DNA from 3 places in the Aeromonas sp. MTB genome. Region 1 is predicted to be linked to each of the others. Evidence: predicted binding sites of a transcription regulator. Region 1 holds the regulator's gene; each other region holds the start of a gene.
What was found. The regulator MetJ, encoded in region 1, represses methionine synthesis genes. The targets are predictions, from matches to a motif close to AGANNTCTAGANNTCT.

Region 1 (4,233 bases):
CGTGACGTCGCTTCAATCCTGCTTCTGCTGCCACCGCGATCTCTCCTTGTTGCTGCTGTTCCATTACTTCGCTACCTGTTCTGCCTGCTGCGCCTGTTCAAAAGCCTGAGCCAGATCGGCCACCAGGTCTTCACCGTGTTCAATACCGACCGACAACCGCAGCAGTTGGGCGCTGATGCCTGCTGCCTGCTGCGCCGCCGGGGTCATGGCCCTGTGGGTCATGCTGGCCGGATGGGCCACCAGACTCTCTACCCCGCCGAGGGACTCGGCCACCGAGAAGAGGGTGAGGGCCGCGAGGAAGGCGCGAATGCCTGTCTCGCTGCAATCGAGTTCAAAACTTAGCATGGCGCCGAAGCCGGACTGTTGACGGCGCGCAATATCGTGGCCCGGATGGCTCGGCAGGCTGGGGTGATAGATGCGTTTCACCAGTGGCTGCTGTTGCAGGAAGGCGAGGATGCGATCGGTGTTCTCCTGATGGGTGCGCAATCTGGGGGCCAGAGTGCGCAGGCCGCGCAGGGTGAGGTAGGAGTCGAACGCCCCGGAGGTGAGCCCCAGACAGTTGGCCCACCACACCAGCGACTCGGCCAGTGTGGCCTCTTTGGCAATCGCCACTCCGCCCACCACGTCCGAGTGACCGTTGATGTACTTGGTGGTGGAGTGCACCACCACGTCGGCACCAAGTGCAAGCGGCTGTTGCAGCAGGGGGGAGAGGAAGGTGTTGTCCACCACCACCTGTGCACCCACCTCGTGGGCGGCGCTGGCAATGGCGCGGATATCCACCACCCGCAGCAGCGGGTTGGAGGGGGTCTCGACCCATACCAGCGCAGGCTTCTGCGCCAGCGCGGCGGCCAGAGCGGCCTCATCCCCCTGATCGACAAACTGCACCCGGTAGTGGCCCTTGGCCGCCAGATACTCGAACAGGCGCCAGGTGCCGCCGTAACAGTCGTGGGGGGCGAGCAGCAGATCCCCCGCCTTGAGCAGGGCAGTGGTGACCAGATGGACGGCCCCCATGCCGGTGCCGGTGACCACGGCGCCAGCGCCCCCTTCCAGCGCCGCCAGCGCGTCCGCCAGATTGGTGCGGGTCGGATTGCCGGAGCGGGCATAATCGTATTGACGGGGCTCGCCAAAGTCGGCAAAGGTGTAGTTGCTGGAGAGGTAGATGGGGGGCACCACGGCACCGTGCTGTGTGTCTGTCTCAATCCCGGTGCGAACCGCCAGGGTGGCCTTGTGGGTCATATCACTCTCCTTGATGTCTCTTTACACGCCGGCATCTTGCTGCCACGCGCCATCCCGCCATTGCGGGCTCATGGACAACCACACTACGCCAGCTTAAAAAAGCCGTCAACACTTCTAGACGTCTAAATGGCTTTGCTGTTGGATTGCCATTAATTTCCTTAAGGGTTAAAATCCGCGCTCACGGCTAAATGAGAACAGGTGAGTCATGGGAACAGAGTGGAACGGCGACTACGTCAGCCCCTACGCGGAACACGGTAAGAAGAGCGAACAGGTCAAGAAGATTACCGTCTCGATCCCGCTCAAGGTGTTGAAAGTGTTGACCGATGAGCGCACCCGCCGTCAGGTGAACAACCTGCGTCATGCGACCAACAGCGAGCTGCTCTGTGAAGCCTTCCTGCACGCTTTCACCGGCCAGCCGCTCCCTTGCGACGAAGACTTGCGCAAGGATCAACCGGACAGTGTCCCGGCCGAAGCGCGCGCCATCATGGAGGCGCTGGGCAAAGAGATCGAAGATTTCGACAAGGAATAACCCCCAATGACGCGGCCCTGGCCGCGTCATTGCTATCAGCCATGTCCCGCTTCAGCCTGCGCCACTATCACCACCATGTCTGCAGTCATAGCCACGACTTTGCCCAACTGGTGATCCCCCTCGACGGCCCCCTCGAGATCGAGGTGCAGGGCCGGGGGCACAGGCTTGTCCCCGGTTCTGCTTGCGTCATCGCTCCCGGCGAGCGGCACGACTACGCCGCCGATCCCGCGCTTTCGTTTCTGGTGCAGGAGAGCGACTGGCTGCCCGGGGATCTGGCAGTCCGCCCCTTTATCGAGCTGGATGAGCCTCAGCGCCACTACCTCGCGTTTCTGCACCGCATGGTGGCCGAGGGGCGGCAGGTGGCGGGCATGGAGCAGGTGTGGCTCTCCCTGCTGGCGGAAGGGCAGGGGATGCAGAGCGCAGCCATTCCACGCCTTGCCGCCCGCATCCTCAAGGTGCAACGCCATATCGAGGCCAACCTCGCTGCCCCGCTGACCAATCAGCAACTCGCCGTCATCGCCTGTCTTGGCCAGAGCCAGTTCAAGCTCGCCTTTCGCCAGCAGCTGGGGATGAGCGTCTCCCACTACATTCGCAGTCGACGCATGGCGCTGGCGCGTACCCTGCTTGCCGGTACGCAACTGCCTGTTGGCGAGATTGCCAGCCGCTGCGGCTACCAGAATCAGGGGGCGTTCAGCGAGCGCTTCCTGGCCGAGAGCGGGCTCACTCCGTCCCTCTGGCGCCAGCAAAACGGCCACCTGCCATAACGAAACGGCTGATCGCCGAAGACGGGATGCTCTCTTTGGGCCATGCTGCGGGTCATGCAAGGTGCACGATAAACAGGAGCCGAAATGGAGACGATTAGCTGGCAGGATTTCGAGGTGGTGGAGCTGAGGGTGGGCACCCTGGTGCGGGTCGAGCCGTTTCCCGAAGCACGTAAACCGGCCTACAAGGTGTGGGCGGATTTTGGCCCTGAACTGGGGATTCGCAAGAGCAGCGCCCAGATCACCGCACTCTACCAGCCAGAGCAGCTGGTGGGCCGCCAGATCATCGCCGTAGTCAACTTCCCGACCAAACAGATAGGGCCGTTTCAGTCGGAGTTTCTACTGACCGGTTTCTATCGGCCGGATGGCGCCGTAGTGATGGCTATCCCCGAGCGGGAGGTGGAGAACGGCGCCAGGCTGGGCTGAGTTCACACCCGAACAGAGAGAAGAGAGGCGACCCAAGGTCGCCTCTCTTTTTGTTATCTGCTGCGAGTCGTTACTTCAACAGGCTGAAGATCAGCGCCGATACCGCCAGCGAACCGGTCAGCAGGATAAAGCCGTTGGTCCAGCCGTGACGGAAGCGGGCCAGCGCCTCCACCTTGTAGATTGCAATCACCGGCATGATGAACAGGATCATGGCGATGACCGGGCCGGAGAGGGTCTCCATCAGCCCCAGAATGCCCGGGTTGATGACGGCGGCCCCCCAGATAGAGAAGAACATCAGGGCGATACCGACTTTGTCCGCCTTGGCCAGCGGCAGGCCGGTAGGCTTGGCGATCAGGCTTTTCAGGCTTTCACGGGCACCGAGGAAGTGGCCAAGGAAGGAGGAGCTGATGGCGATAAAGGCGATGAGCGGTCCCAGAGTTACGATCACCGGGTTATCGGTGATGTTGGCGAGATAGGAGAGCACAGAGACGTTCTGGGCCTTGGCTTCAGCCAGCTGGGCTGGCGAGAGGCTCAGCACGCAGGAGAAGACGAAGAAGAGCACGAAGCCCACCAGCATTACTGTGGTGTTGCGCAGGATCAGGCCGCTCTTGGCTTCTGCCTGCTCGCCATATTCACGGCGCTGCACGTTGGCAAAACCGGAGATGGCTGCGGCGTGGCTGAAGGCGAACACGGTGACCGGCAGCGCCAGCCAGACGGTGTTGAGGAAGCTGACCCCTTCAAACGCCGTCACTTCCGGCCATTGCCACTGAGGGATCAGGTAGCAGGAGAGCGCCGCCAGAATGGCCGCCAGTGGATAGACCATAAAGGCGAAGGCGCGCAGCATCGCTTTCTCACCCGCCAGCATCACGGCGATCATGGCGAATACCAGCACGCCGGAGAGCATCACCCGATCCGGGGTCGCCATGCCGAGCTGGTTGACCATAAAGCTCTCCATTGTGTTGGTCAGTCCGACCCCGTAGATGAGCAGGATCGGGAAGATGGAGAGGAAGTAGAGCGCCGAGATAAGGCGGCCAGCCATCTTGCCGAAATGCTCCTCCGCCACTTCGGTGAAGTCGGCGTGGAGGCGTGACGAGGAAAGCACGAAGCGCGCCAGCCCGCGGTGGGCGAGGAAGGTCATGGGGCCTGCCAGTACCGCGACGATGACGAGAGGCCAGATGCCGCCCAGACCCAGATTGATGGGCAGGAACAGGATACCGGCGCCAACGGCGGTGCCAAACAGGCTGATAACCCAGTGGGTGTCGTGACGGCGCCAGCGGGTGA
Region 2 (4,233 bases), 270 kb from region 1:
GTGCTGGAAAGCGTTGACGTCGATGCTGCCATCGTTCAGCGCTACGTTCGGGGTGACGTAGTCGGAGAAGTTGACCACCTCGACTGTCAGACCGTATTTCTCTTTGGCTACCTTGGCAGCCACTTCAACCAGTTCGGTCTCCGGGCCGGCAATAGCGCCCACTTTCAGAACCTTGCTCTCTTCTTTTTGACCGCAACCGGCCAGAACCAGACCAGCCAGCAGGGCAGCCGCAACGGATTTGATGCCAAATTTCATAAAACCTCCTGTCAGAAATCGACGATTAACGATGATCACATTTGTTGACCAGGCGCTCACCCGCGCTCTGGATAAGTTGAACCAGTACTACCAGGATAACCACGGTTACCAGCATGACGGTCGGGTCAAAGCGCTGATAACCATAACGAATACCCACATCCCCCAGACCACCGCCACCGATGGCCCCGGCCATGGCCGAGTAGTTCACCAGCGTGACGAGGGTGATGGTGACGCTGTTGAGGATGCCGGGCAGAGCCTCGGGCAGCAGCACCTTGGTGATGATTTGCAGCGGCTTGGCGCCCATCGCCTTGGCCGCTTCCAGCAGGCCGTCCGGCACTTCCATCAGGGCCCCTTCCACCAGACGGGCGATGAAGGGGATGCAACCGACAGTCAGCGGCACGATGGCAGCGATGGTGCCGATACTGGTGCCGACAATCAGCCGTGTTAGCGGAATGATGGCGACCAGCAGGATGATAAAGGGCACCGAGCGACCCACGTTGACCACCATACCCAGAGTACGGTTGAGCAAGGGGTTTGCCAGGATCTGGCCCGCCTTGGTCACATGCAGCGCCACGCCGAGTGGCAGGCCGAGCAGGCAGCCGAACAGGGCGGAGGCAAACACCATGATCAGGGTGTCGCCCAGGGCCGTGATGAGCAGATTAATCATGGCTTCGGACATAACCCATTACCTCCAGCTGAATGTGGTTGTCGATAAGGAACTGCTGAGTCGCCTCGCACTGGGCCTCATCCCCGAACAGCTCGGCCAGCAGGAAACCGAATTTGACGCCACCGGCGTACTCGATGTCTGCGCTCAGAATGCTGATGTCGATATTGAAACGGCGGCTCGCCTCGGAGATCAGCGGCGTATCGACCGTGCTGCCGGTAAAGCCAAGCTTCACCAGCGGGTAGCTGCCCGGCACCCGCTCACTGCTCATCCGATCCTGATACTCCTGCGGTACCTCCAGATGGATGGTGGAGTGGATGAAGTCACGGGCCAGCTGGGTCTTGGCGTTGCTGAAGAACCAGGCCACTTCGCCCTGTTCGATCAGACGGCCGTCGCTGATGATGGCCACTTCGTCACAGATCCCCTTCACCACGTCCATCTCGTGGGTGATGAGCAGGATGGTGAGCCCCAGCTTGACGTTGATCTCCTTGAGCAGGGTCAGGATCGAGCGGGTGGTCTGCGGGTCGAGGGCCGAGGTGGCCTCGTCACAGAGCAGTACCTTGGGGGCCGGTGCCAGTGCGCGGGCAATGGCGACGCGCTGTTTCTGACCGCCGGAAAGCTCGGACGGATAGGCGTGGGCACGGGCTTCCAGCCCGACCAGCGCCAGCAGCTCGGCAACCCGTTGCTGGATCTTCTCTTTGCTCCAGCCTGCCAGCTCCAGCGGAAAGGCGATGTTGGCAAACACGGTGCGGGAGGCAAGCAGGTTGAAGTGCTGGAAAATCATCCCGATCTGGCGGCGAGCCTGGGTCAGATCCCGTTCGCTCAGGGCGACCAGATCCTGGCCATCAACGATGACTTGACCCTCTGTCGGGCGCTCCAGCAGGTTGACACAACGAATGAGGGTACTCTTGCCGGCACCGGAGGCACCGATCACCCCGAAAATTTTGCCTTGGGGTACATGCAGACTCACATCACGCAGGGCGTGCACGGCGTCACTGCCTGTACCGTAGACTTTGTTGAGACCGATCAACTTAATCATGGATTCTTCCGTGCTAACAGCCTTAAAGCACAGGGCGCTACAGGCGGGGAAATTGGGCAGAGGTTCCACTGGGTTACTCTGTCATCATGGAGGATGATGCTAAGATGTCTGGATGGCCATGTCAACGCATGTTTTTACGTCTAGACGTCTAAAAAAGTGATAAGGATTTCTGTCAGGCGGATAACGATCAGGATGGTATTGTTGCTCTTCCAGATCCTGTTTCGTCCCTACGGGATATGACCGAATTAAAGATGGTTTATATCGGGTATATGATGGTTTTATTAGTGTGCCAGCCCGTTTCTGTTCACATCTGCTGTCGAGCTTAATGCTCCTCCATCGTTACACAAATTGCTGCACAAAGCGTTCCCTATTCTCGACCGGATCACCTGACCGTCACTTTGTCGGCGTCAACCTTGATGCAGCGCAAGGGGGGCTCGGATAGGGATTGGGTCGGTGGCGCCGTTTTTTTATACTGATGTTGTCGACAAACATGGAGGGCAGTGCGATGAGATTCCAACAGATCAAAGAGTTGCTGCACTATCTTGAGCAGGTTCATCACCAGCTCGGACTCTGTTACGGGCGTTTGACCAGTCAGGTGGACAGCGAACGCAGCCGGATGTTGCTGGTCTATCTGCAAGGGCGTGAGGATGCGGCCAGTGCCCATCTGCACGAATATACCGCTCAGCTGGGAGATGCGGTCAGGGAGACTTGGCTGAACCAGAGTTTCAGCGAGGATATGCTGCCTGCCATTACCCGCTTCGAGCTGCCGGCATCAGTCCAGACTCAGGATATCGTCACTCAGGTATGCCGCTGGGAAGAGCAGCTGGTGGGCGAGCTGAGTCATCTGGCCCGGGAGTGCCCGACACCAGCCACCACCGCTTTGCTCGAGAATCTGGCCGGGCTGGAGCAGACCCGCCTGACCCGACTGGTGCACGGAGTGCACCGACTCGACGACATGTAACGGGTGATAAGCACCAAACACGCAAGATGACCGCAAAACAAAAGGGCCCGGCAGCAGTGCCGGGCCCTTTCAATTGGTATCTGCTGACTTGCAGTGAGCGTCGGTCAGCCCTGCTGCTCGGCCGCGTAGAGGGCGGCCCCGATAATGCCCGCCTGATTGAGGCTGGCCGCCGGAATAAGCGGTGCCCGGGTCTCGATGCGATCGACAAACTTATCCAGCTTGGCTGCGCTGCCGCCCCCCAGAATGAAGAGGTCGGGGGAGAAGAGAAACTCAAGGCGCGCCAGATACTTGTTGAAGCGCTTGCCCCAGCGGTTCCAGGAGAGATCCTCCCGTTTGCGCGCCGCATCGGAGCAGTAGTGCTCGGCGACCATTCCTTCCAGCATCAGATGGCCCAGCTCGGTGTTGGGCAGCAGATGGCCGTTGACGAAGATGGCGGTGCCGATGCCGGTGCCGACCGTGATGAGGATGATGACCCCCTTGCGATCCTTGCCAGCGCCAAAGCGCATCTCGGCCAGACCGGCGGCATCGGCATCATTCAGCACATAGCAGGGCTTGCCGGTGACATCGGCAAACAGATGCTCGGCATCGGTTTCGATCCAGCTTTTGTCGATATTGGCGGCACTCTTGGCAACCCCGTTGTGAATAGTGGCAGGAAAACCGCAGCCCACCGGTCCTTTCCAGTCGAAGTGTTCGACCAGCGCCTTGAGGGTATGGGCGATGGCGGCCGGGGTGGCCGGTTGCGGTGTGGCAATGCGATGGCGCTCGCCAATCAATTCGCCGGTTTTGGTATCGACCAGACAGCCCTTGATCCCTGAGCCTCCAATATCCACTCCCAACATATGCATCTGTGTTGTCCTTGTTGTGTGCCGACCAGTTTGCAGTGACCACGCTGTTATGGGCACTGCAGGTCGGCAGAGCATGAAAAAAGTGCTGCAATCCGGCAAGGGGCAGATCACTTATGCGTGATCCGACAGACCTTTTTCGATGCAGCGGATCAGCAAACGGGTCTTCTTGTTCTCTTCATCCTGACGCCGGGCAAGGGTGGTCAGCGCCCATTCGATATGGTCGGCCACCATGGGCTCGGCGGTGGTCAGCCCCAGTTGCAGGGCCGCGATCACCTCGGGGGTCGCCGGGCCATTGCCAAGGGCGACTGCCAGATTGCGGCGCCAGCGTTGATAGCCGATGCGGCGGATCGGGCTCCCTTCGGTTTGTTTGAGGAAATCGCTCTCGCTCCAGCACCACAGCGCCAGCAGGGGCGGGCGGTGCAGGCTGGGGCGGGGGCTAAAATCGGGTTCCGGGCTGGCATCTGCGTAG
Region 3 (4,233 bases), 1.1 Mb from region 1:
GGTATTGCGCCGAGAAAGGATCCGCGCATCGTCAGCCAGATCGACATGGCGCCGACCCTGCTCTCTCTGATGGGGGTCAGTGCCGACTACCCCATGCTCGGCAAGGATCTGACGCGCATGCCCGCCGACTGGCCGGGGCGCGCCATCATGCAGTACGACAAGAACTTCGCCCTGATGCGCGGCAAGGATGTGGTGATCCTGCAACCGGAACGGGCAGCAGAGGGCTATGTCTACGATGATGCCAACGAGAAGCTGACCCTGGCGGCGCAGCCGGACGCCTTGAAGGAAGATGCGCTTGGTCTTGCCCTGTGGGGCAGCATGGCCTATCAGAAGAGCCTCTATCAGACGGCCAAGGATGAACGCACCGCCGCCAATTGAGCCACCCGTGCAAGTTCAATCGATAGCAGAATGGACAAAACCGCCAGCTGGCGGTTTTTCCATCTATTCATACTGTCGGCCCACTGGCCATTATGGCTGGGGAAAGCAGGGCAGGGAGCGGCTGAACTTGTGCTCGAATACCAGCGAGGTTTCGAGGTGCACCACCTCCTCGCGGGAGGTGAAGTGATCGAAGACAAAGTTGCGCAGGTGCTCGGTATCGGAGACACAGAGGTGCACCAGAAAATCATCCTTGCCCCCCATGTGGAACAGGCTGATCACTTCGGGCAGCGCCAGAATGGCATCGCGGAAAGCATCGATGATCTGACGGCTGTGGCGGGCCAACTGCAGGGAGACCATGGCCTGAATGTGGCCACCGAGGGCCTGATAATCCACTTCGCAGTGCGCCCCCTTGAGCACGCCATCCTGCTGCAGCTTGCGCACCCGCTCCAGACAGGTGGAGGGGGCAACGCCCACCAGCGCGGCCAGATCCTTGTTGGTCATGCCCGCATCCCGAAACAGATGGGCCAGGATATCCAAATCCAGTTGATCCAGGTTTCTCATCTTAACTCCTTGAACCGCTCAATTTTTTAGACTCTGCCCGTAAACCGGGGCAAACACAACGGCCATTGACATCCCCCCTGCCCCGCCTATCCTTGGCGCCATTCACCGGTCGCAGCCCTGCGGCCACCACGCGAGGATCCGCCATGCACCCGTATCACCCCTTCTGGAGCCTTGAGGTTCCCCGTGTCGATGGTCAGCTGCTGCTGACCCCCTGCCCCGGCACCCAGCAGGTGCCGCTGACCCTAGCGCTCGATCAACTGCGGTTGGCCGGTGCCCACGGGGTGGTGACCCTGATGACGAGCGCCGAGTTGATCCGACTCGAACTGGCGCAGCTCGGCCAGCAGGTCGAGCACGAAGGGATGCGCTGGTTCCATCTGCCCATCGAGGATGATCTGGCCCCCGATGCCGACTTCGAGGCTACCTGGCAACAGGCGCTGCCACAGCTGCGCGAGCTGCTGGGGGATGGCAAACATCTGGTCATCCACTGCAAAGGGGGCAGCGGTCGTACCGGTCTGGTCGCCGCCGCGCTGCTGATGACCCTCGGCCAGCCACAGCAAGAGGCGATGGCCGCCATCAAGGCCCACAGACCCAAGGCGTTTACCCTGGCCTGCCACCGCCAATGGCTCGACCAGCTGGCCGAGCGGCTGGCGCAGGGCGACTGACTACTTGCCTCCCTGGTCGTAGGTAAAGACCTTGCCGATATCCTCCACCCGATAGCTGGTGAGCTGATAGACGTAGTAGTTGAGCCAGTTGGCAAACAGCAGATGACCATGGCTGCGCCAGCTGGCGCGCGGGGTCTGGCCCGGATCATTATTCGGGTAGTAGTTGACCGGAATGGCCGGGGCGAGCCCTGCCGCCAGATCCCGCTGATACTCCCCGTCCAGCGTCAGGGCATCGTACTCCGGGTGGCCGGTGACAAACACCTGACGACAATCCTTGGTGGCCGCCAGATAGACTCCCGCCTCTTCTGACTCGGCAAAAATCTGCAAGTCGGTCTGGGCACGGATCAGATCGCCATCAAACGCCGCGTAGCGGGAGTGGGGGGCGACGAACTCGTCATCGAAACCGCGCAGCAGCGGCTCGTGCTCATCGAGACGATGGTGGCGATAAACCCCGGAGAGCTTCTCGCCGTGGGTCTGCTTCTCCATGCCATACAAGGCTTTCAGCGCCGCCTGCACCGCCCAGCAGAGGAACAGGGTGGAGGTGACATGCTGATGGGACCACTCGATGATCTCGACGATGCGCGGCCAGTAGACCACCTCCTCGAACTCCACCAGCCCGAGCGGCGCCCCGGTAATGATCATGCCGTCGTAGTTATTGCCACGCACCTGCTCGAAGTCGTGATAGAAGTTCTCCAGATGGGCCTGCGGCGTGTTCTTTGACTCCCTGTCATCGATGCGCAGCAGATCCACATCCACCTGCAGCGGCGAGTTGGAGAGCATCCGCATCAGCTGGATCTCGGTCTCAATCTTCTTTGGCATCAGGTTGAGGATGAGCACCCGAAGCGGGCGGATGTTCTGGGTGACGGCCCGGGATTCCGTCATCACGAAGATGTTCTCCTGCCCCAGCACTTCGGCGGCGGGTAACTGATCCGGAATCTTGATCGGCATGCTTACTCCCTGTACTGCATCAGTAAATATGTCTGGACATCCAGAAGCCTATAATAAAGCTCCTGCCCTGTCATCAGATACCTTTTGTATTCACCCCCGCCTTTGACTAGCATACGGCTCAGTGTGTCTCCTGCTTCCAAGATAATGACCGGTATCAAGATTTCCGTAGATCGACTGCAAGTCGGCAACTATGTATCCCTGCCACTGGGGTGGCGCGAACACCCGTTCCTGTTTTCCAGCTTCAAGATCAAAAGTGAAGAAGAGATCGAGCTGATCCGCCGTCTCGGCCTGAAACTGGTCACCATCATTCCCGACAAGAGCGACGTTCCGCCCAAGCCCCTCAATCAGGTACAGCCTCAGCAACAAGAGAGCGCAGACGCCGCCCAGCGCCAGGCCCAGATGCAGCAGGAGAAAGATCGCCGCATCGAACAGTTGCAACTCTATCGCCGCAACCTGCAGCAGTGCGAGAAACAGTTCCAGCAGTCGCTGGCGCAGGTGCGCAGTGTGATGAGCAAGATCCAGTCCCGCCCCCTCAATGCCATCGGCGAGGCGCAGGAGCTGGTCAACGCCATGACAGAACAGCTGCTCTCGGTGGACGAGATGGTGCTCCATCTGGTCTCCGACAGCGAGGATGGCAACAACCTCTACTTCCACTCCCTCAACGTCAGCGTGCTCAGCATGCTGCTGGCCAAGGAGTGCAACATGTCGGCCGACGAGATCCGTCAGGTCGGCATGGGGGCGCTGTTCCACGATATCGGCAAGCTGAAGATCCCGAGCCAGATCCTGCGCAAGACCGAGCCGCTGACCAAGCCGGAGCAGAACCTGATGGCCCAGCACCCGCGCTACGGACTGGATCTGCTCAATCTGGCCAAAGATTTCCCGGCCGAGGCAAAGGGGATCGTGCTCCATCACCATGAATATCTCGATGGCAGCGGGCCGGAAGGGCTCAAGGGTGGCCAGCTCGATCCGCTGACCCAGATGGTGTCGCTGATCAACGAGTACGATAACCTCTGCCACATGCAGGCCAAGGTGCCCTACTCGGCCCTGAGCGGCCTCTACAAGCAGCGCAAGGCGCAGTTCAATCCGGAGTACCTCAGCATGCTGATCCGGTTGATGGGGATCTACCCCCCCGGCAGCGTGGTGCAACTCTCCAATGGTCAGGTGGGGCTGGTGATGTCGGTCAACGCTTCCCGCCTGCTCTACCCCTCGGTGCTGGTCTACGATCCGCGCATTCCCCGTCAGGAAGCCGCCATCATCGACCTGCAGCAAGCCGAACTGTCGATCGCCAAGGTGATCCACCCCAAACGGCTGCCGCCCGCCGTGTTCGAGTACCTCAATCCGCGTACCCGGATCAGCTACTACTTCGAGCACAACAAAGCCTGATTGTGTTGGCCCGAGGCCAACCGCTGCCACCCGTTTAATCCAAGGAGCCTGCCATGCGTATCGAGATCATCAGTACCGGAGACGAAATTGTGACGGGTCTGGTGGTGGATACCAACGCGGCCTGGCTCAGCGCTCTGCTGCTGGAGCAGGGCTGGCAGGTGCGCCGTCGCCTGACGGTAGGGGACAACCTCGCCGACCTGAAAACGGTGCTGCAAGAGAGTGCCAGCCGCGCCGAGGTGGTGCTGGTGTGTGGCGGGCTCGGGCCCACTGCCGACGACCTCACCGCTCAGGCCGCCGCCGA

Region 2: the regulator MetJ is predicted to act here: its motif matches at 2,093-2,108, upstream of metN (methionine ABC transporter ATP-binding protein MetN).
Region 3: the regulator MetJ is predicted to act here: its motif matches at 2,576-2,591, upstream of metA (homoserine O-succinyltransferase MetA).

What each region holds. Positions count from the first base shown of each region.
Region 1 is NZ_CP147026.1:4,047,380-4,051,612, reverse strand. It holds gene WBR25_RS18520 (bifunctional aspartate kinase/homoserine dehydrogenase II) at 1-64, opposite strand, end outside; gene metB (cystathionine gamma-synthase) at 64-1,236, opposite strand; gene metJ (met regulon transcriptional regulator MetJ) at 1,442-1,765, shown strand; gene WBR25_RS18505 (AraC family transcriptional regulator) at 1,807-2,529, shown strand; gene WBR25_RS18500 (tRNA-binding protein) at 2,614-2,952, shown strand; gene WBR25_RS18495 (aromatic amino acid transport family protein) at 3,023-4,233, opposite strand, start outside.
Region 2 is NZ_CP147026.1:3,777,016-3,781,248, reverse strand. It holds gene metQ (methionine ABC transporter substrate-binding lipoprotein MetQ) at 1-255, opposite strand, end outside; gene WBR25_RS17235 (methionine ABC transporter permease) at 281-934, opposite strand; gene metN (methionine ABC transporter ATP-binding protein MetN) at 915-1,958, opposite strand; gene WBR25_RS17225 (hypothetical protein) at 2,464-2,919, shown strand; gene ppgK (polyphosphate--glucose phosphotransferase) at 3,024-3,764, opposite strand; gene queG (tRNA epoxyqueuosine(34) reductase QueG) at 3,876-4,233, opposite strand, start outside.
Region 3 is NZ_CP147026.1:513,566-517,798, reverse strand. It holds gene WBR25_RS02450 (LTA synthase family protein) at 1-378, shown strand, start outside; gene WBR25_RS02445 (Lrp/AsnC family transcriptional regulator) at 469-939, opposite strand; gene WBR25_RS02440 (cyclin-dependent kinase inhibitor 3 family protein) at 1,083-1,601, shown strand; gene metA (homoserine O-succinyltransferase MetA) at 1,602-2,549, opposite strand; gene WBR25_RS02430 (cyclic di-GMP phosphodiesterase) at 2,694-3,932, shown strand; gene WBR25_RS02425 (competence/damage-inducible protein A) at 3,986-4,233, shown strand, end outside.